One region of the Streptomyces sp. LMG1-1-1.1 genome, then DNA from elsewhere that is predicted to be linked to it. Evidence: riboswitches for the same ligand, from Rfam matches in the RefSeq annotation. Region 1 holds a riboswitch; each other region holds the start of a gene.
The links. A riboswitch is a leader RNA that binds a small molecule or an ion and turns the genes downstream of it on or off. The one in region 1 is predicted to bind cobalamin.
Positions count from the first base shown of each region.

Region 1 (7,284 bases):
CCACCGAGGTCGGCCACGTGCCGTTGTCGGTGCGGTAGCGCTCCAGGAGGGAGTCGGCGAGGGCCTGGCCGGTCTCCCAGGCGAGCCGGGACGGCACGGCCTTCGGGTCGACCGAGTAGAAGTTCCGGCCGGTCGGCAGGACGTTGACCAGGCCGCGCAGCGGGGAGCCGGACGGGCCCGCCGGGACGAAGCCGCCGTTCAGGGCGTGCACGGCGTGCGTCAGCTCGTCGGTGGTGGCGGCGAGGCGCGGCACGACCTGCTCGCAGGCGAACCGCAGCACGGCGTGCACCTCGGGGCCGTACGCGGCGGCGACGGTGTCGATCGCGGCCACGGACCAGCCGGCGGCCTCCATGCCCTCGACGAGCGCGCGGGCCTTCTCCTCCGCCTCGTCGGCGGTGGTGCGGGTCGCGGCCGACTCGTCGAGGCCGAGGGCCTCGCGCAGGCCGGGCAGCGCCTGCGTGCCGCCCCAGATCTGGCGGGCGCGCAGGATGGAGAGGACCAGGTTGACGCGGGCCTCGCCCTCCGGGGCGCCGCCGAGGACGTGCAGACCGTCGCGGATCTGGGCGTCCTTGACCTCGCACAGCCAGCCGTCGACGTGCAGCAGGAAGTCGTCGAAGCCGTCGTCCTCCGGGCGCTCCTGGAGGCCCAGGTCGTGGTCGAGCTTGGCGGCCTGGATCAGCGTCCAGATCTGGGCGCGGATCGCGGGCAGCTTCGCCGGGTCCATGGAGGAGATCTGCGCGTACTCGTCGAGGAGCTGCTCCAGGCGCGCGATGTCGCCGTACGAGTCGGCGCGGGCCATCGGCGGGACCAGGTGGTCGACGAGGGTGGCGTGGACGCGCCGCTTGGCCTGGGTGCCCTCGCCCGGGTCGTTGACGAGGAACGGGTAGACCAGCGGGATGTCGCCGAGCGCCGCGTCCGGGCCGCAGGCGGCGGACAGGCCGGCGTTCTTGCCGGGCAGCCACTCCAGGTTGCCGTGCTTGCCCAGGTGGACCATGGCGTCGGCGCCGAAGCCGCCGTCCTCGGCGCGGGCGGCGATCCAACGGTAGGCGGCCAGGTAGTGGTGGGACGGCGGGAGATCGGGGTCGTGGTAGATCGCGATCGGGTTCTCGCCGAAGCCGCGCGGCGGCTGGATGAGGATCAGCAGGTTCCCGCGCCGCAGGGCGGCGAGGACGATGTCGCCCTCCGGGTTGCGGGACCGGTCGAGGAACATCTCGCCGGGCGCCGGGCCCCAGTGCTCCTCGACCCGCTCGCGGAGTTCGGCGGGCAGCGTCGCGTACCAGCGCTTGTAGTCGGCGGCCGGGATGCGGACCGGGATGCGGGCGAGCTGCTCCTCGGTGAGCCAGTCCTGGTCGTGGCCGCCGGCCTCGATGAGGGCGTAGATCAGCTCGTCGCCGTCGCCGGAGACCAGGCCGGGGAGGTCCTCCTCCGGTCCGAAGTCGTAGCCCTCCTCGCGGAGGCGGCGGAGCAGGGCGACGGCGGAGGCGGGGGTGTCGAGGCCGACCGCGTTGCCGATGCGGGAGTGCTTGGTCGGGTACGCGGAGAGGACGAGCGCCAGCTTCTTCTCGGCGTTCGGGATGTGGCGGAGCCGGGCGTGCCGGACGGCGATCCCGGCCACGCGGGCAGCGCGCTCGGCGTCGGCGACGTACGCGGGCAGGCCGTCCTCGTCGATCTCCTTGAAGGAGAACGGGACGGTGATGAGCCGGCCGTCGAACTCGGGCACGGCGACCTGGCTGGCGGCGTCCAGCGGCGAGAGGCCCTCGTCGTTCTCCTCCCACGCGGACCGCGAGCCGGTCAGGCACAGCGCCTGGAGGATCGGCACGTCGAGCGCGGCGAGCGCGCCCGCGTCCCAGGCCTCCTCGTCGCCGCCGGCCTGCGCCTCGGCCGGCTTGGTGCCGCCGGCCGCGAGGACGGTGGTGACGATGGCGTCGGCTCCCCGCAGGACGGAGACGAGTTCCGCCTCGGGGGCGCGCAGGGAGGCCACGTACAGCGGCAGCGCCCGGGCTCCGGCGTCCTCGATGGCGTCGCAGAGGGCGCCGACGAAGGCGGTGTTCCCGCTCATGTGGTGGGCGCGGTAGTAGAGCACGGCGATGGTCGGGCCGTCGGTGGGCTTCGGGGTGCGCTCCAGCGGGCCCCAGGTGGGGGCGGCGGCCGGGGCCTCGAAGCCGTGGCCGGTGAGCAGGACGGTGTCGGAGAGGAACCGGGCCAGCTGCTCCAGGTTCTCCGGGCCGCCGTGCGCCAGGTAGGCGTGGGCCTCGGTGGCGACGCCGACGGGGACGGTGGAGGCCTCCATCAGCTGGGCGTCGGGGGCCTGTTCTCCGCTGAGGACGACGACCGGCTTTCCGGCCGCGCGGATCGCGTCGAGGCCTTCCTGCCAGGAGCGGAGGCCGCCGAGGAGGCGGACGACGACGAGTTCGGCGTCGTCGAGGAGGCCGGGCAGGTCGGCGAGGGGGAGGCGGGAGGGGTTGGCGAAGCGGTACTCGACCGGGCCGCCGGCGGAGCCGGCGTTCGCCGCACGGGCGCTGAGCAGGTCGGTGTCGGAGTGCGACAGCAGCAGAAGCATGGCGAGCTCAGGCCTTCCTCGGGGTTGTCCGCGCCCCGGGTGGTCGTGTGGATGGCGGGGAGTTCCTGACTCACCCGTGCCATCGCTGGTACGGGTTCACAGTGGCGGGACCGCGCCGGATTCTCACCGGGCTTCCTCCCCGGGGTCCTGCGACCCCATGCCGTGTGCATAGTAGATCGTGCCGTCGGCGGGGCGGGGCGTGCCGGGGAGTCGGCCGGATCACACCCGGTGGTCGGCCGGTGGCCCGTGGGTATGCTCGCCGCCATGCCGCCCACCCCACCCCCGGCTCCCGAACCGGGCGAACCTCGCATTCGGGACCGCGGAGACGCCTGCCCAGGGGCGTTGCGCCTGCACGCGGCCGACGACGGTCGGCTGGCCCGACTGCGCCTGCCCGCAGGGCGCTTGACGGCACGTCAGGTCGAGATCCTGGCGCACGCGGCGGAGACCCTCGGCGACGGGCGGATCAGCGTCACCTCGCGGGGCAACGCGGAACTCCGCGGCCTCGCGGACGACTGCGGCGCGACCCTCGCGGAACTGCTCGCCGACGCGGGCCTGCTCCCCTCCCCCACCCACGAACGCGTCCGCAACATCGTCGCCTCGCCGACCGCCGGACTCGACGGACTCGGCGGCCCCGAGGTCCAGTTGTGGGCCCGCGCGCTCGACTCCCTGCTCTGCGCGGAGCCCTGGGCGGCGGCGCTCTCGGGCCGCTTCCTCTTCGTCCTCGACGACGGCCGCGGAGACGTGGCGGGCCTCGGCGGCGATGTGACCTTGGTCGCAGCGGAGCCGGGGACAGTCGTCATGTACGTCGGCGGGAGGGCCTTCCGGATCGCCGGAGCCGACGCGCCCCGCGCCGCCCTCGCCGCCGCCGGAGCCTTCCTCGACGCCGCCCGCGAGGCCGGGAACGGCGCCTGGCGGGTGCGGGAACTACCGGAGGGGTCCGCCCCGGACGTGCCGGGCGCCCTCGGCCGGGCCGGGATCGCGGCGGAGCCCGTACCGCCGGCGCGGTCGCTCCTCGTCCTCGGCACGCCGCCCGCCCCCGGGCCGCTCGGCACCGGCGCCCTGTACGTCCTCGCGCCCCTCGGCCGCCTCACCGCCGCCCAGCTGCGCGCGCTGCTGCCCGCCGACGAGGTCCGGCTGACGCCGTGGCGCGGCGCCGTCGTGGTCGGGGCCGCGGCCGACCGGCTCGCCGGCCTCGCCGCGCACGGGCTGATCACCTGCCCCGACTCCCCCGGGGCGGGCGTCACCGCCTGCACGGGGCGGCCCGGCTGCGCCAAGTCCCTCGCGGACGTCCGCGCCGACGCGGCCCCCGAGCGGCCCGGTCCCGCCCGAGCCGCCGGCCTCCCGGTCCTTCCCGTCCACTACTCCGGGTGCGAGCGCCGCTGCGGTCACCCGCACGGCACCTGGGTCGACGTCGTCGCCACCGCCGACGGCGCCTACCTGGTGGACGGCGCCCCCACCTCCCGTACCGCCCTGACCGAAGCTGTCACCACGGCCCGCACGACGACGAGATGAGCGAGAGCGACACGATGTTCGACTACGAGAAGGACGGGGCGGAGATCTACCGCCAGTCCTTTGCCACGATCCGCGCCGAGGCGGATCTGGCGGGCCTGCCCGCCGACGTCGCCCAGGTGGCGGTCCGGATGATCCACGCCTGCGGCATGACCGACCTCGTACGCGATATCGCCTACTCGCCGCAGGTCGTCTCCCGGGGCCGCGCGGCCCTCCGCGCCGGCGCCCCGATCCTGTGCGACGCGCAGATGGTCGCCAGCGGCGTCACCCGCAAGCGGCTGCCCGCCGACAACGAGGTGGTCTGCGCGCTGTCCGACCCGGCCGTGCCCGCCCTCGCCGCCGAACTCGGCACCACCCGCTCCGCCGCCGCCCTCGAACTCTGGCGGGACCGCCTCGAAGGCTCCGTCGTCGCCATCGGCAACGCCCCCACCGCCCTCTTCCACCTCCTGGAGATGGTCGCCAAGGGCGCCGGCCGGCCCGCCGCCGTCCTCGGCATACCGGTCGGCTTCATCGGCGCCGCCGAATCCAAGGACGCGCTCGCCGACCGCGCCCACGAACTCGGCCTCGACTACCTCGTCGTACGCGGCCGACGCGGCGGCAGCGCCATGACGGCCGCCGCGATCAACGCCATCGCCCACGAAGCGGAGATCCAGGCATGAGCGGCACCGAGGACGCACCGGTGAAGGGCAAGCTGTACGGCGTCGGCCTCGGGCCCGGCGACCCGAACCTGATGACGGTCGCCGCGGTCAAGGCCATCGCCGCCGCCGACGTCGTCGCGTACCACTCGGCCCGCCACGGCCGCTCCATCGCCCGCTCCATCGCCGCCGAACACCTCCGCGACGACCACGTCGAGGAGCGGCTGATGTACCCGCTCACGGTGGAGACCACGGACCACCCCGGCGGCTACCGGGGCGCCCTGGACGACTTCTACGAGGAGGCCGCGGCCCGCCTCGCCGCCCACCTCGACGCCGGCCGCACCGTCGCCGTCCTCGCCGAGGGCGACCCGCTGTTCTACGGCTCCTACCAGCACATGCACAAGCGGCTCGCCGACCGCTACGACACCACCGTCATCCCCGGCGTCACCTCCGTGAGCGCCGCCGCCGCCCGCCTCGGCGAGCCGCTGTGCGAGGCGGAGGAAGTCCTCACGATCATCCCCGGCACGCTGCCCGAGGACGAGCTGACGGCCCGTCTCGCCGGCACCGACTCGGCGGTCGTGATGAAGCTCGGCCGCACCTTCCCCACCGTGAAGCGGGCCCTGGAGCGGGCCGGGCGCCTCGACGACGCCCGTTACGTGGAGCGGGCGTTCATGGCCGGCGAGCGGACCGAGCGCCTGACGGACGTGGACCCGTCCACCGTCCCCTACTTCTCGGTCGCCGTCCTGCCCTCCCGCGTCGACCAGCAGCCCCCCGTACGGGACCGGGGCGAGGTCGTCGTCGTCGGCACCGGCCCGGCCGGCGCGCCCTGGTTGACGCCCGAGTCGCGCGGCGCGCTCGTCAACGCCGACGTCCTCGTCGGCTACACCACCTACCTCGACCGGGTGCCGGTGCTCCGCCCCGGCCAGATCCGCCACGGCTCCGACAACAAGGTCGAGTCCGAGCGCGCCGAGTTCGCCCTCGACCTGGCCCGGCGCGGCCGCAAGGTCGCGGTCGTCTCCGGCGGCGACCCCGGCGTCTTCGCCATGGCCACCGCCGTCCTGGAGGTCGCCTGCGAACCGGAGTACGCCGACGTGCCCGTACGGGTCCTCCCCGGGGTGACCGCCGCCAACGCGGCCGCCGCCGCCGCGGGCGCCCCCCTCGGCCACGACTACGCCACGATCTCCCTCTCCGACCGGCTCAAGCCCTGGGACGTCATCGAGGCCCGGCTGCGCGCCGCCGCCTCCGCCGACCTGGTCGTCGCCCTCTACAACCCGGGCTCCAGGTCCCGCACCCACCAGGTGGCCGCCGCCCGCGACCTCCTCCTCGAACTGCGGTCCCCCGAGACGCCCGTCGTCGTCGCCCGCGACGTCGGCGGCCCCGAGCAGTCCGTCCGCGTCGTCACCCTCAAGACCCTGGAACCGTCCGAGGTCGACATGCGCACCCTGCTCCTCGTCGGCTCCTCGCAGACCCGCGCCGTCGAACGCGCCGACGGCCGCACCATCGCCTGGACCCCGCGCCGGTACGGCTGAGCCGACCGCAGCCAGGGCCTGTCGCCCTAGGAAGAGGTACGGGTGAAGGTCCCCAGCCCCTCCTGGTCCAGGTACTCGACGCGGACGGTCTTGCCGTCCGGGGAGAACGTCACGCCGGTGAGGCCGACGGCGTTCTCCCCCCGCGTCGGGAAGCTGAACGTGTCACCGGCGTAGTGCGTCAGCCGGTACGTCTGGGGCTCCGGCCCCAGCCGCAGCACCAGGCCGCCGTCGGCCTCGGCCACGGTGAGCCGGCCGTAGTAGTCGCTGGTGTACGTGCCGGTGTAGGCGGCGGCGGGCTTCGCGGCGGCCGCGTCGGCCGGCGGACGCGCGTAGTCCGTGTCGGACCGGCCCGCTTCCGCCTCCTGCTCGTAGAGCGCGTTGACGAGCGGCATCCAGTCCCGGCTGGGCTTCCCCTCCTGCGCGGTGTCGAAGAAGTCCAGGGCGACCGCGTCCGCGACGCCGACCGGCGCCCCGTTCGTGAGGACGACGATCCCCAGCTCCTCACCCGGCAGCATCGTCACGTTGGTGTGCGCGCCCTCCGCGAACGCGCCGGTGTGCGAGAGCCGCAGCCTTCCCTCGTCGTCGTACGACACGTTCCAGCCGAGGCCGTAGAACCCGGTCCTGGCCGCCGGCGCCCGCGCCGGTGACGCCACCGACTCCGGGTGGTGGGTGAGTTCGAGCGCCTCCGCGTCGACGATCCGCCGGCCGTCCAGCGTCCCGTTCCCCAACTGCAGCCGCAGCCACTTCGCCATGTCCCGCGCCGACGAACTCACCCCGCCCGCCGGCGACTGCGCGTCCGGATCCCGCACGTACCGCGCCTTCCACGTCCCGTCCGGATCCTTCACGTGCCCCACGGCCCGGTCGGGGTTCTCCTCGAAGTCCCGGAAGCTGGAACTGGTGTCGTTCATCCCCGCCGGCCGGTACAGCGTGTCCTCCGCGAGCTTGTCCCACGCCACGCCCTTCTCCGCGGCGACGGCCTCCGCCGCGCCCGTCAGACCGAAGTTCGTGTACGCGTAACTCGCCCGGAACGGCGCCAACGGCTCGTACCGCA
Region 1 is NZ_JBFPNH010000021.1:323,565-330,848, forward strand. Features, by position in the region: gene cobN (cobaltochelatase subunit CobN) at 1-2,560, opposite strand, end outside; cobalamin riboswitch at 2,600-2,737, opposite strand; gene MRBLMG1_RS12170 (cobalamin biosynthesis protein CobG) at 2,813-4,072, shown strand; gene MRBLMG1_RS12175 (precorrin-8X methylmutase) at 4,069-4,728, shown strand; gene MRBLMG1_RS12180 (precorrin-2 C(20)-methyltransferase) at 4,725-6,233, shown strand; gene MRBLMG1_RS12185 (serine hydrolase) at 6,260-7,284, opposite strand, start outside.

Region 2 (7,284 bases), on a different contig from region 1:
GACTCACCGCGCCGGTGGAGGCGCCAGGGGCCTGGGCGCGACCGGCGCGCCGTCCGGTGTGCCCACCCGTTCCGCGCCCGGCGGACGACTGCCCGGAGCGGGGCCTACGCCCAGAGCTGGCCCTGGACCGTTTTGATGGCTTCTTCGGTGGTGGCCGCGGTGTAGAGGCCGGTCGAGAGGTACTTCCAGCCGCCGTCGGCGACGACGAAGGCGATGTCGGCGGACTCGCCGGCCTTGAGGGCCTTGTTGCCGACGCCGATGGCCGCGTGGAGGGCGGCGCCGGTGGAGACGCCGGCGAAGATTCCCTCCTGCTGGAGGAGTTCGCGGGTGCGGGTGACGGCGTCGGCGGAGCCGACGGAGAAGCGGGTGGTGAGGACGGAGGCGTCGTAGAGCTCGGGGACGAAGCCCTCGTCGAGGTTGCGGAGGCCGTAGACGAGGTCGTCGTAGCGCGGCTCGGCGGCGACGATCTTGACGTCGGGCTTGTGCTCGCGGAGGTAGCGGCCGACGCCCATCAGCGTGCCCGTCGTGCCGAGGCCGGCGACGAAGTGGGTGATGGAGGGGAGGTCGGCGAGGATCTCGGGCCCGGTGGTGGCGTAGTGGGCGCCCGCGTTGTCCGGGTTGCCGTACTGGTACAGCATCACCCAGGACGGGTTCTCGGCGGAGAGCTCCTTGGCGACGCGTACCGCCGTGTTGGAGCCGCCCGCCGCGGGGGACGAGATGATCTCCGCGCCCCACATGGCGAGCAGCTGACGACGCTCCTCGCTGGTGTTCTCGGGCATGACGCAGACGATGCGGTAGCCCTTGAGCTTGGCGGCCATGGCGAGGGAGATGCCGGTGTTGCCGCTGGTCGGCTCCAGGATGGTGCAGCCGGGGGTGAGCCGGCCGTCCTTCTCCGCCTGCTCGATCATGTGGAGCGCGGGGCGGTCCTTGACCGAGCCGGTCGGGTTGCGGTCCTCCAGCTTCGCCCAGATGCGGACGTCGTCCGAGGGCGAGAGCCGGGGGAGGCGGACCAGCGGCGTGTTGCCGACCGCGGCCAGCGAGGAGTCGTAGCGCATGTGGATCAGACCATGCCGCCGGCGACGGCCGGCAGGATCGTGACGCTGTCGCCGTCGGTGAGCTTGGTGTCGATGCCGTCGAGGAAGCGGACGTCCTCGTCGTTCAGGTAGACGTTGACGAAGCGGCGGAGCTTGCCGGCGTCGACGATGCGGGCCTCGATCCCGTTGTGGCGGGACTCCAGGTCGGCGAAGAGCTCGGCGAGGGTGTCACCGCTGCCCTCGACGGCCTTCTCGCCGTCGGTGTAGGTGCGGAGGATGGTCGGGATGCGGACCTCGATGGCCATGGCGTGGGCTCCTGTCGGAAGTGGCGTGGTGGGCGCGCTGCTGGGGCCCCGCGCGGAGGGGTCGTGCGGTGAGGTGCGCTCGGCCGGTCGTTCGGCGGTCGTTCAGAACGCGGCGCGGGTCGTACACATCGCGCTGGCGAGGCGGCACAGGTCGACGTGCAGGCGGCCTACGAGCATGACTGTGCCCGGAGTCTCTTCGCTCACGTCGTGGGAAACCATGGGCTCATCGTATCGATTCCCGGTCCGGGTTCCGGAATGTGATCTCACATGGTGGATGCTTCCTGACCGCCTGGCGGACTGTGCAGGTAGACGACGGTCGGGCTGCCGGTCCTGGGGTGCGGGATGACCTCGGCGTCCACCCCGTAGACGGCGTCGAGGAGGGCGGGGGTGAGGACCTCGGCGGGGGTGCCGCCGGTGACGATCCGGCCGCGTTCGAGGACGTAGAGGCGGTCGCAGTACGCCCCGGCGAGGTTGAGGTCGTGGAGGGCGAGCAGGTTGGTGGTGCCCAGGGTGCGGACGAGGCCGAGGACGTCGAGCTGGTGGCGGATGTCCAGGTGGTTGGTGGGTTCGTCGAGGACGAGGAGGGCCGGGTCCTGGACCAGGGCGCGGGCGACGAGGGCGCGTTGGCGTTCGCCGCCGGAGAGGGTGGGGTACGGGCGGTCGGCGAGGTCCGTGAGGCCGACGCGGGCGAGGGCGGCCGCCGTGTGCTCCCGGTCGGCGTCCGTGTCGCCCTCCCAGAACCGCTTGTGCGGGGAGCGGCCGAGGGCGACGAGTTCGCGGGCGGTGAGTTCGAACTCGGCGGCGGCGTCCTGCGGGACGGTGGCGACGCGGCGGGCGCGGGCCTTGGGGCCGAGGGCGCGGAGGTCGTCGCCGTCGAGCGTGGCGCGGCCCGAGGTGGGGGCGAGGGTGCCGTAGACGCAGCGCAGGAGGGTGGTCTTGCCGCTGCCGTTGGGGCCGATGAGGCCGACGGTCTCGCCGGGGCCGACGGTGAGGTCGACGGAGCGGAGGCGGTCCTCGTACGAGAGTCCGCGCAGGCGGAGCTCGGTCACGGGCGTGGTCCTTCCGGGCGGTGCGGCGCGGTCACAGGGGTGTTCCTTCGGGGCGGCGGCGCATCAGCCAGAGGAGGAAGGGGCCGCCGGTGAGGGCGGTGAGGACGCCGACGGGGATGTCCTGGGGTGCGGCGACGGTCCGGGCGCCGAGGTCGGCGAGGACGAGGGCGAGCGCGCCGCCGAGCGCGGCGACCGGCAGGAGGCGGCGGTGGGGGGCGCCGACGGCGAGGCGGGCGGCGTGCGGCGCCATCAGGCCGACGAAGCCGACGGCTCCGCTGGCCGCGACCATGACGGCGGTGACGAGGGAGGCGAGCACGAAGACGGCGGCGCGGAAGCGGGCGGTGTCGAGGCCGAGGACGGTGGCGCCCTCCTCGCCGGTGAGGAGCAGGTCGAGGGGGCGGGCGAGGGTGAGGAGGGCGGCGACGCCGAGGGCGAGGACGGCGGCGGGCAGGGCGAGGGTGTCCCAGCGGGCGCTGCCGAGGCCGCCGAGGGACCAGTACATGGCTTCCTGGAACTGTTCGGGGCGTCCGGCGACGACGAGGAGCAGGGTGGCGAGGGCGGAGAGGATGTACGAGACGGCGACGCCGGCGAGGAGGAGGCGGGCGCCGGTCATGGTCCCGCCGCGGCGCGCGAGCCCGTAGACGAGGACGAGTGCGAGCAGGGCGCCGGCGAAGGCTCCTGCGGGCAGGGCGAGGGTGGTGGTGACCCCTCCGCCGATGCCGAGGACCAGGACGAGGACGGCGCCGGCGGAGGCTCCGGAGGAGATCCCGAGGAGGAAGGGGTCGGCGAGCCGGTTGCGGACGAGGGCCTGGAGGACGGCGCCGACGACGGCGAGTCCGGCGCCGACGACGATGCCGAGGAGGACGCGGGGCAGTCGTACGTCGAGCACGATCGTGCGGTGCGGCGAGGGGGCCGCCCGCCCGGTCAGGGCGTCGAGGACGTGGCCGGGCGGGACGCGGACGGAGCCGAGCGCGAGGGAGGCGAGCGCGGCGGCGGCGAGGGCGAGGACGAGTCCGGTGACGACGAGGGCGTACCGGCCGGGGTGCGCGGGGCCGCGGCCGGGGGGTGCGGTGCGTACGGGGGTCGCGGCCGGGCGGAGGGCGGTGCTCACCGGGCGGGGTGGAGCTGGGCGGCCAGCTTGTCGACGGCGGCGGGGACGCGGACGCCGAGGACGGTGTCGGAGAGCGGCAGCACGGCGAAACGGTGGTTCCGGATCGCGGGGACGTCCTTGAGGGCGGGGTCGTCGAGGAGTCGCTTCTTCTTCTGTTCGACGGTGGTGGACCCGTAGTCGTAGATGACGATGACGTCCGGGCGGCGGTCGACGACCTGTTCCCAGGTGGCGTCGCCGAAGGCCTTGTCGAGGTCGGCGAAGACGTTCCGGCCGCCGGCGCGGGTGACGAGGTCGTTGCCGATGCCCTTGCCGCCGGCGGTGAAGGCGGTCTTGTCGCCGCTGTCGTAGACGAAGACGGAGACGGGCCGGGTGCCGTCGAGCCGCTTCTCCGTGGCGGCGACGGTGGCGCGGGCCTGCCGGATCCAGGTCTCGGCGCGGTCGGCGACGCCGAACGTCCGGCCCGTCTCACGGACTTCGCGGTAGAGGTCGTCGACGGTGGGCGAACCGGTGGGGCAGTACTCGGTGTTGAGGCGGGTCGCGATGCCGGAGCGCGCCAGGTCGTCGCGGCTCCGGCCGTCCTTCGCGGAGAAGGCGGAGGAGTAACCGCCGTACACGAAGTCGGGGTTCGCCGCGAGGAGGGCTTCCTTGGAGGGGTACTCCTTCGCGAGGACGGGCACGGTGCCGTACGCCTTGGCGTACGCGGGGAGGATCGCGTCGTCGAGGTAGGCGGTGCCGACGAGCGACTTCTCCAGGCCGAGCGCGAGCATGATCTCGGTGACGTGCTGGTTCATGGTGACCGCACGCCGGGGCGGGGCCTGGTAGGTGTGCGGCACACCGCAGTTGGTGACGGTGTACGGGAATCCGGCGGCGGGCTTCGCGGGTGGCGCGGCGGCCTCGGGGGCGGCCGAGCAGGCGGCGAGCAGCGGGATCAGGACGGCTGCGGACAGCAGCGGGCGACGCCAGGACACGGCGGAACGGGCCTCCTCCGGGGATTTCCACGTCCCCGATCGGTGGTGAGAAGGCGGCAGGTCAGTTCCTGGCTTCCGCCTCCCCGGGGGAGGCGGTCACAGTGGCGGGACCGTGCCGGATTCGCACCGGCTTCCTGGGTCCTGCCGCCTTTGGGTCCCGGCCAGTCTCTCACTCGGGCCAGGACGAGTCGCGGATGGTGGTCACGAAGTCGCCGGGGACGAAGCCGGGGGCGTAGTGGCGCAGGACGTCGGCCTTGACGTTGCCGAAGGTGGTCTCCGGCTTGGGGGCGATGCCGTCGGCGAAGGCCTCCAGGATGCGGCGCTTGAAGTCGGGGCGGGGGTGGGCGGCGACGATCGCGGCCCGGTCGCCGGGGCTGACGGCGGCGGGGTCGTCGTAGCCGATGCCGAGGACGTCGTACTCGACGCCGGCCGTGACGAGCGCGACCTCGGGCTCCATGAACTCCGGCACGCCGGGGGTGGTGTGGAGGGCGATGGCGGTCCAGACCCGGCGGACGGCGTCCTCGTCGGCGCCGTGGGCGCGGAGGAACGCGGCGGCCTCCTCGGCGCCGTCGACCTCGAAGCGGCGGCCGCTCCCCCGGTGCTTCTCGCCGAGGCCGAGGTCGTGGAACATCGCGCCGACGTAGAGCAGTTCGGCGTCGAAGGCGAGGCCGCGGGCGCGGCCCTGGAGGGCGCCGAAGAGGTAGACGCGGCGGGAGTGGTCGTAGATCAGCTCGCTCGTGGTGTCGCGGACGAGTTCGGTGGCGGCGGTGGCGAGGCCGCTGTCGGGGATCAGCGCGAGTGCGTTCATGGGACCAGCCTCGTCGCCGGGCCCGTACCCCCGCCATGTCCGTACGGACGGGTATCCCACAGAATCGGACACATGACGGTGCACACGGTGGTGGTGGCGGCTTTCGACGGTGTCCGGCTCCTGGACGTCTCGGCTCCCCTGGAGGTGTTCTCCACGGCGGGGTCGGGTTACGAGGTCCTGGTGTGTACGCCCGGCGGGCGGGACGTGCGGACGTCGTGCGGGCTGCGGATCGGGGCCGACGTGGCGGTGGCGGCGGTGACGGGCGCGGACACGCTGGTGGTGCCGGGGGCGGTGGACGTGGAGCTGTGCGTGGCGGCGGCTCCGGCCGTGGCGGGGCTCGCGGCGCGCTCGGGGCGGGTGGCGTCCGTGTGCACGGGGGCGTTCGCGCTGGGTGCGGCGGGGCTGCTGGCCGGGCGGCGGGCGACGACGCACTGGGAGCACGCGGCGGAGCTGGGGCGCCGGTTTCCGGAGGCGGTGGTGGATCCGGACGCGATCCACGTGCGGGACGGGGAGGTGTGGAGTTCGGCGGGGGTGACGGCCGGGATCGACCTGTGCCTGGCGCTGGTGGAGGAGGACCGGGGGCCGGAGGCGGCCCGTGCGGTGGCCAGGGACCTGGTGGTGTTCCTGCAGCGGCCGGGCGGCCAGTCGCAGTTCTCGGCCGCCTCGCGGACCCCTCCGACGGCGCATCCGGTGGTCCGGCCGCTCCTTGACGCGGTGGTGGCCGATCCGGCGGCGGACCACAGTGCTCCGGTGCTCGCGCGGCGGGCGGGGGTGAGCGCCCGGCATCTGACCCGGTTGTTCCGGGAGCAGGTGGGGGCGACGCCGGCGGGGTACGTGGAGCGGGTGCGGGTGGAGGCGGCCCGGATGCTCCTGGAGGGCGGGGCGAGCGTGACGGGGGCGGCGGCGCGGAGCGGTCTGGGGAGCGACGAGACGCTGCGGAGGGCGTTCGCCCGGCATTTCGGGGTGACGCCCTCCGCCTATCTGGCGCGGTTCCGCACGACGTCGGCGGGCGCGTCCTACGCGTAGGCCTCGACGATCTCGACGTCCTCTTCGGTCACGACGCCTTCGACGATGGTGAAGGAGCGGAACTGGAAGGGGCCGGCGCCGTCGGTGTCGGCGGTGGAGACGAGGACGTAGTGGGCGTGCGGCTCGTTGGCGTACGAGATGTCCGTGCGGGACGGGTAGGCCTCGGTGGCGGTGTGCGAGTGGTAGACGATGACGGGCTCCTCGTCGCGGTCGTCCATGTCGCGGTAGAGCTTGAGGAGGTCCGCGGAGTCGAACTCGTAGAAGGTGGGCGAGCGGGCGGCGTTCAGCATGGGGATGAACCGCTCGGGGCGGCCGCTGCCGGCCGGGCCGGCGACCACGCCGCAGGCCTCGTCGGGGTGGTCCGCGCGGGAGTGTTCCACGATCTGGTCGTACAGGGCCCGGGTGATGGTCAGCATGCCGACAGGATAAGCAGACGGGCCGCCCCGTACCGAGGAGTGGTACGGGACGGCCCGGATGCTGGACGCGGGTCGCTCAGGAGCGCTTGGCGAAGGCCGCGCCCTCGGGGTTGCGGGCCTTGAGGACCAGGTAGGAGACGGCGAGGACGAGGCCCCAGACGGGCGCGCCGTACAGCGCGACGCGGTTGTCCTTGTCCATGCCCATGGTCACGATGACCATGGTGATGAAGGCGAGCGAGAAGGCGCTGAACCAGATGCCGCCCGGCGCCTTGAACGGCGACTGCGGGAGCTCGCCCCGGTCGGCCTTGATCCGGTAGCGGATCTGGCAGATCAGGATGACGATCCAGGCCCACATGCCGGAGATGGTGGCGAAGGAGACGACGTAGTTGAACGCCTCGCCGGGCCACTGGTAGTTGATCCAGACGCCGACCGTCATCAGCGCGGCGGAGACCGTGGTGCCGACGAGCGGGGTGCCGGACTTGGTCAGCTTGGTGAAGGCCTTCGGGCCCTGGCCGTTGAGCGCGAGGTCGCGCAGCATGCGGCCGGTGGAGTACATGCCCGAGTTGC
Region 2 is NZ_JBFPNH010000023.1:11,653-18,936, reverse strand. Features, by position in the region: gene MRBLMG1_RS13430 (PLP-dependent cysteine synthase family protein) at 105-1,055, opposite strand; gene MRBLMG1_RS13425 (MoaD/ThiS family protein) at 1,061-1,339, opposite strand; gene MRBLMG1_RS13420 (putative leader peptide) at 1,442-1,558, opposite strand; gene MRBLMG1_RS13415 (ABC transporter ATP-binding protein) at 1,603-2,388, opposite strand; gene MRBLMG1_RS13410 (FecCD family ABC transporter permease) at 2,420-3,499, opposite strand; gene MRBLMG1_RS13405 (ABC transporter substrate-binding protein) at 3,496-4,467, opposite strand; cobalamin riboswitch at 4,510-4,644, opposite strand; gene MRBLMG1_RS13400 (HD domain-containing protein) at 4,637-5,275, opposite strand; gene MRBLMG1_RS13395 (GlxA family transcriptional regulator) at 5,348-6,301, shown strand; gene MRBLMG1_RS13390 (Mov34/MPN/PAD-1 family protein) at 6,292-6,717, opposite strand; gene MRBLMG1_RS13385 (amino acid permease) at 6,794-7,284, opposite strand, start outside.
Region 2: it holds a riboswitch for cobalamin, as region 1 does, so the genes downstream of both, MRBLMG1_RS13405 (ABC transporter substrate-binding protein) here and cobN (cobaltochelatase subunit CobN) in region 1, are expected to answer to the same signal.

Region 3 (7,284 bases), on a different contig from region 1:
GCGCCGCGTGCCGCACGGAGACGCCCTCGCGCTCGACGTGCGAGGCGCCCATGGCGGCGGCGTCGAGGAGATGGTCGATCAGGTGATCGCTCAGCAGGTTGACCTCGTCGACGTAGAGGATCCCCCGGTGCGCGGCGGCGAGCAGCCCCGGCTCGAAGGCCTTCACACCGTCGGCGAGCGCCTTCTCGATGTCGAGCGCTCCGACGAGCCGGTCCTCGGAGGCGCCGACGGGCAGTTCGACCATGCGCGCGGGACGGGAGGTCCCGGTCGCGTCGCCGTGCGGACCGTCCGGGCACGCGGGGTCGGGCGCGCCCGGGTCGCAGCTGAACCGGCAGCCGGCGACCACCGGCACCTCCGGCAGCAGTTCGGCGAGCGCCCGCACCGCGGTGGACTTCGCGGTGCCCTTCTCGCCCCGCACGAGGACACCGCCCACGGAGGGGCTGACCGCGTTCAGCAGCAGCGCGAGCCGTAGGTCGTCCATGCCGACGACGGCCGTGAACGGGTAGCGGGTGCTCATCGGGCGGTCACTCCTTCGAGAGGTACGGAAGTCGGGGCGGGGTGCGCGCTCACGGCGCGCCCGGCGGCACGAACGGCAGCCCCGCCGGGGCTCCCTCCTCGATGAGCCGGAGGAGCGCGTCGGTGTCGGCGTGCTCCTCGATCAGGTCGCCGAGCCGGTCGAGCTGTTCCTCGCGGAGGGTGTGGAACGACGTGTCGGGGGCGGGGACGAACCGGCGTCCCGCGGCCGCCGCGACCTCGCGCAGGAACGCCCGGCGGAAGCCGTCGCTCTCCAGCGAGCCGTGCCAGTGGGTGCCCCAGACGGAGCCGACGCGACAGCCGTCGAGGAACGGGTCCCCGCCGAGCACCTCGGCCACGCCGTGGTGGATCTCGTACCCCTCGACGCGCTCGCCGAGCGCCTCGCCGACCGGCCGGGCGAGGGTCTTCTCGACGCCGAACCGCACCCGTACGGGGAGCAGCCCGAGTCCGTCGACCACGCCGGCCTTCGACTCGACGTCGTCCTCGATGCGCTCGCCGAGCGCCTGGAAGCCGCCGCAGATGCCGAGCACCGGCCGGCCCTCGGCCGCGCGCCGGGCCAGCTCGCCGGCGAGCCCCCGCTCGCGCAGCCACGCCAGCGCCTTGACCGTCCCCCGGGTGCCGGGCACGACGACCAGGTCGGCGTCGACGAGCTCCTCCGGGCGGTCCACGAACCGGACGACGACACCGGGCTCGGCGGCCAGCGCGTCGACGTCGGTGAAGTTGGACATCAGCGGTACGGCGCAGACGGCGACCCGCAGCACGTCGGCGCCGACCGGCGGCGCGACGACGGACTCGCGGACGGTGCCGCGCAGCGAGACCCGGAGGCCGTCCTCCTCGTCGATGCCGAGCCCGTGGGCGTACGGCAGGACGCCGAACGTCCGGCGCCCGGTGAGGCCGTGCAGCATGTCGAGGCCGGGTTCCAGCAGGGTGACGTCGCCCCGGAACTTGTTCACCAGGTATCCGGCGACGAGGGACTGGTCCTCGGGGCTCAGCAGCGCCGTCGTGCCGAAGAACTGGGCGAAGACGCCGCCCCGGTCGATGTCGCCGACGACGACCACGGGCAGCTTCGCGGCCCGCGCGATGCCCATGTTCACGATGTCCGTGCGCCGCAGGTTGATCTCGGCCGGACTGCCCGCCCCTTCGCAGATCACGGCGTCGTACATGCCCCGGAGTTCCTCCAGGCACGCGAGGACGGGCTCGAAGAGTTCCTTCTGCCGGCCGCCGTGGTAGCCGCGGGCGCTCAGTTCGCCGACCGGCTTGCCCATGAGGACGACCTGGCTGGAGCGGTCGCTGCCGGGCTTGAGCAGCACCGGGTTCATCAGGGCGGTCGGCTCCACCCGGGCCGCCTGCGCCTGCATGGCCTGGGCGCGGCCTATCTCGGCGCCCTCCCTCGTGACGAAGGAGTTGAGGGACATGTTCTGTCCCTTGAACGGTGCGACCCTGATGCCCTGCCGGACCAGCCAGCGGCAGATGCCGGCCGTCACGACGCTCTTACCGGCGTCCGACGTGGTCCCGGCGACGAGCAGTCCGCCACCCCTCATGCGTTCCTCCGCTTCAGCGCGCTCACGATCAGCCGGCCGCCCACGCAGGCGGCCAGGGTCAGTCCGGTGATCCGGCGGGACAGCCGGACCGCCCGCTCGATGTCGGCGACCTCGACGGCCCGCCCCTCCCCGTTGAGCACGGGCCGGTGCTCGACCCGCCCGCCGTACGCGAGGGTGCCGCCGAGCCGCACGCCGAGCGCGCCCGCGAAGGAGGCCTCGACCGGGCCCGCGTTGGGGCTGGGGTGCTTCGCCGCGTCCGCCCGCCAGGCCCGTACGGCTCCGCGCGGATCGCCGCCGGCGACGGTCGCGAGGGCGGCGGTGAGCCGGGCCCCAGGCCAGCCGGCCACGTCGTCGAGCCGGGCCGAGGCCCAGCCGAAGCGGCGGTGGCGGGGGGACTTGTGCCCGACCATCGCGTCGAGGGTGTTGACGGCGCGGAAGCCGACGAGCCCCGGCACGCCCGCGACGGCGCCCCAGAAGAGGGCGCCGACCACGGCGTCGGAGGTGTTCTCGGCGACGGACTCGACGACCGCGCGGGCCATCGCGGGACCGTCGAGGGAGTGCGGGTCGCGGCCGCAGAGGTGGGGCAGCCGCTCGCGGGCCCCCTCCAGGTCCCCGGCGGCGAGCGCGCCTCCGATGGTGCGGGCCTCTCGCCCCAGGGTCGTGCCGCCGACGACGGCCCAGACGGTCGCCGCGGTCAGGGCGACGGAGGCGGCGCGGTTGCCGCGTACGGTCCGGGCGGCGAGGGCGCCGGCGGCCGCGGTGGTGCCGGCGCAGACGGCGGTGTGCAGGGCGCCCCAACCGCGGTGGTCGCGCCACAGGGCCCGTTCGACGCCGGCCGCGGCCCGGCCGAACACGGCGACGGGATGTCCGCGTCGGGGATCGCCGACGAGCCGGTCGACGACGAGGCCGAGGGCCGCACCGTACGCGAAGACACCGGTGGCTCGGGAAACGCTGCGGCTGCAGCCGGGCATGGCGCTATGTCCTCACTCAGGGTCCGCGCCCTGGATCGACGTGACGGGCGGCGCGAGTTCCTGGCTCCCGGACCCTGCGGATCCGGTCACAGTGGCGGGACCGCGCCGGATTCGCACCGGGCTTCCTCTGCTGCCGCCGTAATGGCCTCGGCAGTCCACCACGGCCCGAGAACACCCGTCAACTCACCCTTGACCTGCGTCGCGTCACTGTGCGAAGCACCACAAACACGACGGCCGGGCGGTCCGCACCCAAGGTGCGGACCGCCCGGCCGAGGTACCCGGGACCGTCAGGCGACGATCAGGTAGATGCCGTACGCCACGGCCGCGAGGCAGAGGCCGAAGCAGGCGTAGGCGCCGGTGCGGGCCAGGGTGGCGGAGCCGCCCTGGGCGGCGGCCTGCTCCTGCTTGGAGAGGCCGATGACGCCGAGGGTGAAGAGGCCCACCAGGGCGACGGTCGCCACGAGGCTGACTCCGAAGACGGAGCCGAGAGCTGCCCAGTCGATCTTCATGTCGTTGGTTCCTTACACCGCTGCGGCGGGGGCCTGGGGAGCGGCCGGGTCGATGGGAGCCGGCGCGGGGATGGTGGTCTTGAGGTCCTCGTCCGCGACGGCGGCGACGGAGCCGGCCGGCGGCGGGGTGACGGCCGCGATGGCGGTGGTCACGACACCGTCCGCCTGGGCCTCGTCCTCGACGTCGTTGACGTTGGTGTGGTCGACGACCTGGCGGCGGGAGACGAGCCAGATGCCGAGGCAGGAGGCGACCAGGAAGGCCGCGACGAGGTAGACGCCCCAGTCGCCCTGGCGGGCGACGTACTCGGCTCCGGCGGCGACCAGGCCGGCGGCCGGCAGGGTCAGGCCCCAGGCCACGAACATGCGGGTGGCGGTCGACCAGCGGACGACGCCGCCCTTGCGGCCCAGACCCGCGCCCATGACGGCACCGGAGACGGAGTGCGTGGTCGAGAGGGAGAAGCCCAGGTGGGAGGAGGCCAGGATGACCGTGGCCGCGCTGGTCTGGGCGGCGAAGCCCTGCTGCGGCTTGAGGTCGGTGAGGCCCTTGCCCATGGTGCGGATGATGCGCCAGCCACCGAGGTAGGTGCCGAGGGCGATGGCCGCACCGGCGGAGACGATGACCCAGACCGGCGGGTTGGAGCCGGGGGCGAGGGTGCCGCCGGCGACCAGGGCGAGGGTGATGATGCCCATCGTCTTCTGGGCGTCGTTGGTGCCGTGGGCGAGGGAGACGAGACCGGCGGACGCGATCTGGCCGACCCGGTAGCCCTTGGCGGTGTGCTGCTCCTCGGTCTTCGCGCCGATCCTGTACGTCAGCTTCGTGCCCAGCATCGCGGCGATGCCCGCGACGACCGGGGCGGCGACGGCCGGGATGAGGACCTTGGTGACGACGACCTCGCCGTTGACACCGCTGAGGCCGATGGAGGCGATGGTCGCGCCGATGAGGCCGCCCATGAGGGCATGGGAGGAGCTGGACGGCAGTCCGACCAGCCACGTCACCAGGTTCCAGAGGATCGCGCCGACGAGCGCGGCGAGGATCACTTCGGGCTGGATGCCCTCCTCGTTCACCAGGCCCTTGGAGATCGTCTTGGCGACCTCCACGGACAGGAACGCTCCGACGAGGTTCAGCACGGCGGACATGGCCACCGCCGTCTTGGGCTTGAGCGCACCGGTCGAGATGGTCGTGGCCATCGCGTTGGCGGTGTCGTGGAAACCGTTCGTGAAATCGAACACGAGAGCTGTCACGACCACAATGGCGAGCAGCAGCGTGATGTGTTCCATTTACCCAGGCAATCGTTTGACGTCAGTGGCTCGTTGAACGTAGGCAACCTGGGTGAACGGAAGATGAACTGGGGCGGGCGGCGTGGTGTCCCTATCCGGTGTCAAGAGATTCCGCTTAGCTCCCGGACCGGGGTCCTGTCCACGATGCGGTCGCCCTGCGACCCCTGGTAATCCAGGCGGTTCCCGGGCACATGCGACCTGCCCCGGTTCCTCCCCCACCACCCCGTTCCGCTCCCTGGACCGGACCATCCGACCGGGGGACCCCGTCGAGGAGACCCATGTCACCCCCAGGGGGAGTGCGGGCGCACCGGTCCGGAGCCCCCGACCGGGTCCGTCCGGTGGCAGGCCGCCGCCGCCCTGCCGACACTGGGAGCGTGCGCCCGGCTACAGCGACGGCAGCGGCCGTCACCACCCTGATCGGTGTCGGCGCGGCCGCGGTAGCGGCCGGCCGGTACGCCAGCGACGTCGCCCTCAAGGTGCCGTCAGGACGTCCCCTGCCCGGGGACCCCCGACTGACCGTGCACGCCACGGGCCCCGAACGGATCACCCTCACCCGCAGCCTCGCCTCGCTGCGCCCCGGCACGTACGGACTGGAGGCCCCCGGCCTGCACGCCGTCGTCGGCCCCGTCCTCGACCGCGTCCCGCACACCGCCGACACCGTCGTCCGGCGTCTGGAACGCGTCGAGCTCGGCACCCCGGGGCCCGGCGCCCGCGTCCGCCTCACCCCCCAGCTGCACCGCGGCACCCCGGCCGCCGCCCTCGGCCTCCCGTACGAGGACGTCGAGATCCCCGGCGAACTCGGCCCCCTGCCCGCCTGGCTCGTCCCCGGCCCGCGCACCATCTGGGTGATCGCCCTGCACGGCCTCGGCACCACCCGCGAGCACCCGCTGAACGTCGTCCCCTTCTTCAACCGGCGCAAGATCCCCGTCCTCGTCCCCACCTACCGCGGCGACGAGGGCGCGCCCCCGTCCCCGGACGGCCTCGCCCACCTCGGCGACTCCGAGTGGCGGGACGTCGACGCCGCCATCCGCTACGCCGTCCGCCGCGGCGCCGCCCAGGTCGTCCTGCACGGCTGGGGGACCGGCGCATCGATGGCCCTGCGCGCCGCCGCCGAGTCCGGGGTGCGCGACCGGATCGCCGGCCTCGTCCTCGACTCGCCGGTCCTCGACTGGGAGGCCACCCTCCGCAACCTCGCCGCGGCCCGGCACGTCCCCGGCCCGCTGCTCCCGCTCGCCGTCCGCGCCGCCCAGGGCAGGACCGGCCCGCACGGCGACCGCATCCGGGCCGCCTCAGCGCCGGACGCCCTGCGGGTCCCGGTCCTCCTCGTGCACGGCCCCGACGACACCATCGCCCCCTGGGAGTCGTCGGTCGAGCTCGCCGCCCGCCGCCCCGACCTGGTCAGTCTGCGGACCGTCCGACAGGCCCCGCACGCGGCCATGTGGAACGCCGACCCGGTCCACTACGAGGAGTCCCTGCGCCGCTTCCTCACCCCGCTGCTCTGACGGCGGCCCGCGCGACGCCCCCGAGGAGCCGCCCCGGGCCGCGGTTCGGGGGCCGTTCTGACGGGGCTGCGGATTCCGATTGGGCTTTCGGGCCGTCAGCGGGAAGACTGCCCCCGTGACGTCTCGAAAGCCCGATGAACCATTGGCGCGCAACTCCAGACTCCGACTCGTCCGCCCGCGGGCCCTGGCCACCGCCCGACGGGCCGTGACGACCCGGCGCACCCGGCCGGCGCCGCGGCCGCCCGAGGGCACTCCGCCCCGCGCGGAACTCGCCCGCCAGGCCCGGCAGGTCCTCGCCGACGCCGTACGGCTCGCCCGCTGGGCCGCCGTCGAGCACGGGGCCGACATCGCCGCCCGCACCGGCTCCGGGCCCGTGCCCGCACCGGAACGGGCCGCGGCCGCACTGGACCTGACGGCCGACCGGATCCGGGCCGGCTGGGACCGTGCCCGGCTCGCCGGCCTCGTCGAACTGCACGGCGACACCGTCCGCCCCGGCTGGCGGCTGCACGCCTGGGACCGCGACGACTCCGCCGTACTGCGCGGCTGGGTCGCCCTCTTCGACGCCTGGTCCCTGGTCCACCCGGCCCCCGAAGGGGTCGCGCCGAGCGCCGTCGCCGAGGTCGTCGAGGCCGTCCCGCAGGTGCTCTCGCTGCTCCAGCTCTCCCAGGGCCCGGTGCTCGTCCCGGTCCTCCTCGACCTCCTCGGCCAGCGGGTCGAGGAGCTCCGCGAGGAGCGCTGCGAGGTACCCGCGGCCGAACCGGCTCCCGAGGCGGGGACGGCCACCCCCGGCACCGACGGACTCCCCGCCCTCCTCGACTGGGCGCTGGAGGGCCTGGCCGCCGTCGGCGCGCTCACCCTCGACCTCGGCGCGGAGGGACGTCACGCCACCCTGACCCCGCTCGGCAACTGGGCGGTCTGGGTCAAACTGGAGCAGATCTGCGTCGCCGCG
Region 3 is NZ_JBFPNH010000087.1:47,198-54,481, reverse strand. Features, by position in the region: gene MRBLMG1_RS35310 (putative cobaltochelatase) at 1-517, opposite strand, end outside; gene MRBLMG1_RS35305 (cobyric acid synthase) at 567-2,075, opposite strand; gene MRBLMG1_RS35300 (cobalamin biosynthesis protein) at 2,072-3,046, opposite strand; cobalamin riboswitch at 3,085-3,221, opposite strand; gene MRBLMG1_RS35295 (hypothetical protein) at 3,334-3,555, opposite strand; gene MRBLMG1_RS35290 (inorganic phosphate transporter) at 3,568-4,833, opposite strand; gene MRBLMG1_RS35285 (alpha/beta hydrolase) at 5,208-6,335, shown strand; gene MRBLMG1_RS35280 (hypothetical protein) at 6,451-7,284, shown strand, end outside.
Region 3: it holds a riboswitch for cobalamin, as region 1 does, so the genes downstream of both, MRBLMG1_RS35300 (cobalamin biosynthesis protein) here and cobN (cobaltochelatase subunit CobN) in region 1, are expected to answer to the same signal.

Region 4 (7,284 bases), on a different contig from region 1:
GCTCGGCACGTCCGTGCCGCCGGCGATCCGGGCCCGGGCCGCTCCGCCCACGCAGGCGAGTCCCGCCGGCAAAACGATCCGGCCGCGCTCGGCACGATGTTCTCCATGGTCGCCGCCCTGCTCCGCCGGCGCACACCGACGCCTTCACGCACTCCCTCCAGGGCGCCGGACTCATCGGCGGCATCCTCATGTTCGCCGTGGCGGCCGTCGTGTTCTTCCTGACCTCCGAGGGCACCGAAGTCTCCAACGCCAAGCGCCATCAAGCCCCAAGATCCGGACCATTCCCGGGCCATCTCGCTCACGAGGACCGTCAGCGAGAACATTCCCCCTGGCCAGCACGTCGGAACCCGTGAACCGCTGGTAGACGAAGAATCTGCCAACGCCCCCCCTGCGGCGGCCCGGAAGACGCAGAGCCCGGGCCGACGATGAGTAGGCGCCCACACGGCAGCGAGACACGGCGCGAGCGTCCGTCAACCTGCTTAGGCAGCGTCGACGCCGCCACGTGTCCAAGCAACACACCGGTCAAGGCGGTCTGTGATCGTCGCCGGCAGCCGACGATACTGCTGAAGGGACCATCCTCTGCACCTGCAAACCACCGCACATCGAGTCGGCACCTGACACGCCGTCACCTAAGTCAGCAAGACACCGGTCAGGGCCACACCCGCTACCTGCTAGGAGTCACGTATGAGAATGTTGATCAACGTCCCGGAGACCGTCGTCGCTGACGCGCTGCGGGGGATGGCGGCGGCACATCCCGAGTTGACCGTGGACGTGGAGCGGCGGGTCGTGGTGCGGAGGGACGCGCCCGTGGCGGGGAAGGTGGCGTTGGTGTCCGGGGGTGGGTCCGGGCATGAGCCGTTGCACGGGGGGTTCGTGGGGCCGGGGATGTTGGCGGCGGCGTGTCCTGGGGAGGTGTTCACGTCGCCGGTGCCCGATCAGATGGTGCGGGCCGCGGCGGCGGTGGACAGCGGGGCCGGGGTGCTGTTCGTCGTGAAGAACTACACGGGGGACGTACTGAACTTCGAGATGGCTGCGGAGCTCGCGGAGGACGAGGGCATCCAGGTCGCGAAGGTCCTGGTCGACGACGACGTGGCGGTGACGGACAGCCTGTACACGGCGGGGCGGCGCGGCACGGGTGGCACGCTGTTCGTGGAGAAGATCGCGGGGGCGGCGGCCGAGGAGGGGGCGCCGCTGGAGCGGGTGGAGTCGGTCGCGCGCCGGGTGAACGAGCGGTCGCGGTCCTTCGGGGTGGCACTGAGCGCGTGCACGACGCCCGCGAAGGGCAGCCCCACCTTCGACCTCCCGGACGGGGAGCTGGAGTTGGGCGTCGGGATCCATGGCGAGCCGGGCCGCGAGCGCCGGGCCATGATGACGTCGCGGGAGATCGCCGACTTCGCCGTGGACGCCGTCATCGAGGACCTGCGCCCCACCGGTCCGGTGCTCGTGCTGGTCAACGGCATGGGCGGGACTCCGCTCCTTGAGCTGTACGGCTTCAACGCGGAGGTGCAGCGGGTGCTCGCCGAGCGGGGCGTGCCGGTGGCGCGGACACTGGTCGGGAACTACGTGACCTCGCTCGACATGGCGGGCTGCTCGGTCTCGCTGTGCCAGGTGGACGAGGAACTGCTGCGGCTGTGGGACGCGCCGGTGCAGACGCCCGCGCTGCGCTGGGGCCGGTGAGCCGGGCCGTGAGGACACCGGCGGACGAGGGAACGGGCGAGGGAGAGGGCATGACGGAGACGTTCGGCGCGGAGTTCCTGGTGCGCTGGCTGGCCGCGGTCGCCGAGGTCGTGGAGCGCGAGGCGGACCGGCTGACCGAGCTGGACTCGGCCATCGGCGACGCCGACCACGGCGCCAACCTCAAGCGCGGATTCGCCGCCGTCGCCGAGACGCTGGCCAAGGAACCGCCGACGACCCCCGGCGCCGTGCTGGGCACCGCAGGACGGCAGCTCATCTCCACCGTCGGCGGCGCGTCGGGGCCCCTGTACGGGACGCTGCTGCGCCGCACCGGCAAGACCCTCGGCGACGACGAGCGGATCAACCGCGCGCAGCTCGCGGAGGCACTGGGTGCGGGCGTCGCCGCCGTGTCCCAGCTCGGCGGAGCGCAGGTGGGCGACAAGACGATGCTGGACGCGCTGGTGCCGGCCGTGGAGGGCCTGCGGACCTCGTTCGACGCGGCCCGCGCCGCCGCCGAGGAGGGCGCCCTCGGGACCGTACCCCTGCGGGCGCGCAAGGGTCGGGCGAGCTACCTCGGCGAACGGTCGGTCGGGCACCAGGATCCGGGGGCGACGTCGTCGGCCCTGCTGTTCTCGACGCTCGCCGAGACCGCGCGCACCGAGGGGGTGTCTTGAACACGGCGACTGACGGGTCGACTCCCGGCCCTTCGACGTCCGGAGCTTCGGCATCCGACGCTTCGACTCCCGACGCTTCGACACCCGACGCTCCGACACCCGGCGCTCCGACATCCGTCTCGTCGACGTCGGGCGCGTCCGTGTCCGCGTCCGCGTCCGCCTCCCCCTCCCCCTCCCCCTCCGCCTCCGTCGGCATCGTGCTCGTGTCGCACAGTGCGGCGGTCGCGGCGGCCGTGGTCGAGCTGGCGCGGGGGCTTGCGGGCGGGGGTGGGCTCGCGCCGGTGGCGGCGGCGGGTGGGACGCCGGACGGGGGGCTGGGGACGAGTTCGGAGCTGATCGCCGAGGCGGCGAGGGCGGTGGACCGGGGTGCCGGGGTGGCGCTCCTGGTCGATCTGGGGAGCGCGGTGCTCACGGTGAAGGCGCTGCTGGCCGAGGGGGACGAACTGCCCGCGGGTTCGCGGTTGGTGGACGCTCCGTTCGTCGAGGGCGCGGTCGCGGCGCTGGTGACGGCGAGCGCGGGCGGGGACCTCGACGCGGTGGCGGCGGCGGCCTCGGAGGCGTACGCGTACCGGAAGGAATGAGGCTGCGCGGCGAGTGCGCGGAGTGACGGAGGGGGCGCGCCGGGTGGCGACCGTGTTGTGATGCAGCAGGTCAACCCACTAATGTCGCAGGGCCTTGGTGTACGGGAAACCGGTGCAGTACCGGTGCGGCCCTCGCCACTGTGATCGGGAGGTCCGGCTCCACCCCCGCGGGGAACACCCTCGGGGAAGCCACTGGACCGCGACGGGAGACCGCCGCGGTGTGGGAAGGCGGAGTCGGACGGCATGACCGTCAGCCAGGAGACCGGCCAGGGTGCGTTGTCCATCCACGAGGTGCTGGAGAGGGTCTCCCGACCATGCATATAGCCGAGGGGTATCTGCCCCCCGCTCACGCCGCCGCCTGGGGCGTCGCGGCCGCCCCGTTCGTCGTCCACGGGGTCCGCGCGCTGACCCGAGAGGTGCGGTCCAACCCCGAGTCCACGCTGCTGCTGGGCGCGTCCGGCGCCTTCACGTTCGTCCTGTCCGCGCTCAAGCTTCCGTCGGTGACGGGTAGTTGCTCTCATCCGACCGGTACGGGGCTGGGCGCGATCCTGTTCCGGCCGCCGATCATGGCGGTCCTCGGCACGATCACCCTGCTGTTCCAGGCGCTGCTGCTCGCCCATGGCGGCCTGACCACGCTCGGCGCCAACGCCTTCTCGATGGCGATCGTCGGGCCCTGGGCGGGGTACGGGACGTACCGGCTGCTGCGCCGGTTCGGTACGCCGCTGATGGTGGCCGTCTTCTTCGGCGCGTTTGTCGCCGACCTCTCCACGTACTGCGTCACCAGCGTGCAGCTGGCGCTGGCGTTCCCGGACGCCGGGACGGGGGTGGCGGGCGCGCTGGCCAAGTTCGGCGGGATCTTCGCGGTGACGCAGATTCCGCTGGCGGTGAGCGAGGGCCTGCTCACCGTGCTCGTGATGCGGCTCCTCACCCAGTCGAGCAAGGGCGAGCTGACCCGGCTGGGTGTCCTCCCCCGGCCGCGGACCGCGCTCGACAAGGAGGCGGCCGCGCGATGAGCGTCAGGATCAGCCGAAACGCGAAGATCAACGGACTGCTGCTGCTGGTCGTCGTCGCGCTCGCGGTGCTGCCGCTGGCGCTGGGTCTCGGCGACCACAAGGAGCAGCCGTTCACCGGGTCCGACGGGGAGGCGGAGACGGCCGTCTCCGAACTCGCTCCCGACTACGAGCCCTGGTTCAGCCCCCTGTACGAGCCGCCGTCCGGCGAGATCGAGTCGGCGCTCTTCGCGCTCCAGGCGGCCCTGGGCGCCGGCGTCCTGGCGTACTACTTCGGCCTGCGGCGCGGCCGCCGGCAGGGGGAGGCGCGGGCCGCGGCGGCGAGGGCCGAGGCGGACGGTGCGGCAGGGGACGAGGGCGACACGGGGGCCGCTGCCCGGCCCGTCGACGGGCGGGACGTGTAGTCGCCGATGCTGCCCATCGACGCGGCGGCGCACAGCAGTCGCTGGCGCTCCCGCCATCCCGCCGAGAAGGCGGTGCTCGGTTTCGGTCTGACGCTGTGCGCGGTGGGTCTGCCGCCGTGGCCGGGCGCGGTGCTCGTGGCGGCGGTGACGCTCGGGGTGCTGCTCGGGCCGGCCGGCGTGCCGGGCCGCCAGCTGTGGCGGGCGTTTCGCGTTCCGCTCGGGTTCTGTGTCACGGGCGCGGTCCCGCTGCTGTTCGAGGTGGGTGGGGCGCGGGGAGTCGTGGCGCTGGCGCCCGGTGGCCCGGCGCACGCGGGCGGGCTGTTGCTGCGGACCGCGTCGGCTTCGCTCGGGGTGCTGCTGTTCGCGTTCACGACGCCGATGTCCGACGTGCTGCCCCGGCTGGTCCGGGCGGGCGTGCCGGCGCCGGTGGTGGACGTGGCGCTCGTGATGTACCGGATCATCTTCCTGCTGCTCGACTCGCTGTCCCGGATCCGGCAGGCCCAGGCGGCGCGTCTGGGGCACACCACCCGGGCCGCGACCTGGCGTTCGCTCGCGGGGCTCGGCGCGACCACGTTCGTCCGGGCCTTCGACCGGGCGCAGCGCCTGCAGTCGGGGCTCGCCGGGCGGGGGTACGACGGGACGCTGCGGGTGCTCGTGCCCGCGTGCGGGATCTCCCGCCGGTTCCTCGCGGCGACGGCCGTGCTGCTCGGGGGGCTCGTCGCCCTCACCCTCGTACTGGAAAGGTTCCTTCCGTGACGCCTCAGAACGCGACGACGCCCCGGGGCTCGACGCCGGTCGTGGAGCTGGTGGGGGCGGGGTTCGCCTACGAGGACGGGCCCGCCGTCCTGTCGGGCGTGGACTTCGCGGTGGCGGAGGGGCGTGCCGTCGCGCTCCTCGGCCGCAACGGCAGCGGCAAGACGACGCTGCTGCGGCTGCTGAGCGGCGGGCTGCGGTGCGGGGGCGGTTCGCTGCTCCTGGACGGTGCGGAGGTGACGTACGACCGCCGGGGCCTGACCCGGCTGCGGACCACCGTGCAGCTCGTGGTGCAGGACCCGGACGACCAGCTGTTCGCGGCCTCGGTCGGCCAGGACGTGTCGTTCGGGCCGATGAACCTGGGGCTGCCCGAGGACGAGGTGCGGCTCCGGGTGCGCGAGGCGCTCGAGGCGCTGGACATCGTGGCGCTCGCGGACCGGCCGACGCACCTGTTGTCGTACGGTCAGCGCAAGCGGGCCGCCATCGCCGGCGCCGTGGCGATGCGGCCCCGGGTCCTGATCATGGACGAGCCGACGGCCGGCCTCGACCCGCACGGCCAGGAGATGCTCCTCGACGCCCTCGGGCGGCTCCGCGCGTCGGGCACCACGGTGGTGATGGCGACGCACGACGTGGACCTGGCGCTGCGCTGGGCCGACGAGGCGGCGGTCCTCTCGCCCTCGGGTCTTCGCACGGGGCCGGTCGCGGAGCTCCTCGCCGACGACGCCCTCCTCGCCGCCGCCCGGCTCCGCCGGCCCTGGGGCACCACCGTGGCCCGCCTTCTGCGCGCACAGGGCCTGCTCACCCCGGACGCGCGGGAGCCCCGGACACCCGAGGACCTGGACGCCTGGGCCGGGCCACAGGGGGCCGGGGCGCAGGTGGCCGGGGCGTAGGCGGTCAGGGCGCAGACCGTCAGGGCACAGGCGGTCGAGCCGCAGGTGGCGGGGACGCACGCGACGGGGGTCGGCGGCCCGTCCTGAGCGGTGGCGTCCGTGGGTACCGAGTAGTAGATGTCACGTCCCCAATCTTCTGCAACTAGTTGCACAACCACAGGGGGTCCCCTAGAACTGAGGTCGACGATCCTGCCCGAGGAGGCGCCCCATGACCCCGTACCCGCACCTGCTGAGCCCGCTCGACCTGGGGTTCACGACCCTGCCCAACCGGGTGATCATGGGCTCGATGCACGTCGGCCTCGAGGAGACTGAGCACGGCTTCGAGCGCATGGCCGCCTTCTACGCGGAGCGGGCCAAGGGTGGCGCCGGCCTGATCGTCACCGGCGGCATCGCACCCAACGAGGCCGGACGGCCGTGGGACGGCGGGGCCAAGCTGACCACCGCCGAGGAGGTCGCCGAGCACCGGCTGATCACCGACGCCGTGCACGCCGAGGGCGGCCGGATCGCGATGCAGATCCTGCACTTCGGCCGGTACGCGTACCACCCTGGCCTGGTCGGCCCCAGCGCGATCAAGGCGCCGATCAGCCCCTTCGTACCGAACGAGCTGACCGACGACGAGGTCGAGCAGACCGTCGAGGACTACGCCCGCTGCGCCGAGCTGGCCAAGGAGGCCGGCTACGACGGCGTCGAGGTGATGGGCTCCGAGGGCTACCTGATCAACGAGTTCATCGCGGCCGCCACCAACCAGCGCACCGACCGCTGGGGCGGCGGCTACGAGAACCGCGTCCGCTTCCCCCTGGAGATCGTCCGCCGGATCCGCGAGCGGGTCGGCGAGGACTTCATCCTCGTCTACCGCCTGTCCATGCTGGACCTCGTCCCCGGCGGCTCCACCCTCGAAGAGGTCGTCCAGCTCGCCAAGGAGATCGAGGCGGCGGGCGCGACCATCATCAACACGGGCATCGGCTGGCACGAGGCGCGCATCCCCACCATCGCCACATCGGTGCCGCGCGGCGCGTACACCTGGGTGACGAAGAAGCTGATGGGCGCGGTCTCCGTGCCGCTCGTCACCAGCAACCGCATCAACACGCCCGAGGTCGCCGAGGAGATCCTCGCCGACGGCCGCGCCGACCTCGTGTCGCTCGCCCGGCCGTTCCTCGCCGACCCCGCCTTCGTCGCGAAGGCCTCGGCAGGCCGCGCCGACACCATCAACACCTGCATCGGCTGCAACCAGGCCTGCCTGGACCACACCTTCAACCTGAAGATCACGTCCTGCCTGGTCAACCCGCGCGCCTGCCACG
Region 4 is NZ_JBFPNH010000012.1:174,874-182,157, reverse strand. Features, by position in the region: gene dhaK (dihydroxyacetone kinase subunit DhaK) at 685-1,677, shown strand; gene dhaL (dihydroxyacetone kinase subunit DhaL) at 1,728-2,348, shown strand; gene MRBLMG1_RS04620 (PTS-dependent dihydroxyacetone kinase phosphotransferase subunit DhaM) at 2,489-2,929, shown strand; cobalamin riboswitch at 3,008-3,214, shown strand; gene MRBLMG1_RS04615 (energy-coupling factor ABC transporter permease) at 3,244-3,942, shown strand; gene MRBLMG1_RS04610 (energy-coupling factor ABC transporter substrate-binding protein) at 3,951-4,343, shown strand; gene cbiQ (cobalt ECF transporter T component CbiQ) at 4,350-5,099, shown strand; gene MRBLMG1_RS04600 (ATP-binding cassette domain-containing protein) at 5,096-5,986, shown strand; gene MRBLMG1_RS04595 (FAD-dependent oxidoreductase) at 6,195-7,284, shown strand, end outside.
Region 4: it holds a riboswitch for cobalamin, as region 1 does, so the genes downstream of both, MRBLMG1_RS04615 (energy-coupling factor ABC transporter permease) here and cobN (cobaltochelatase subunit CobN) in region 1, are expected to answer to the same signal.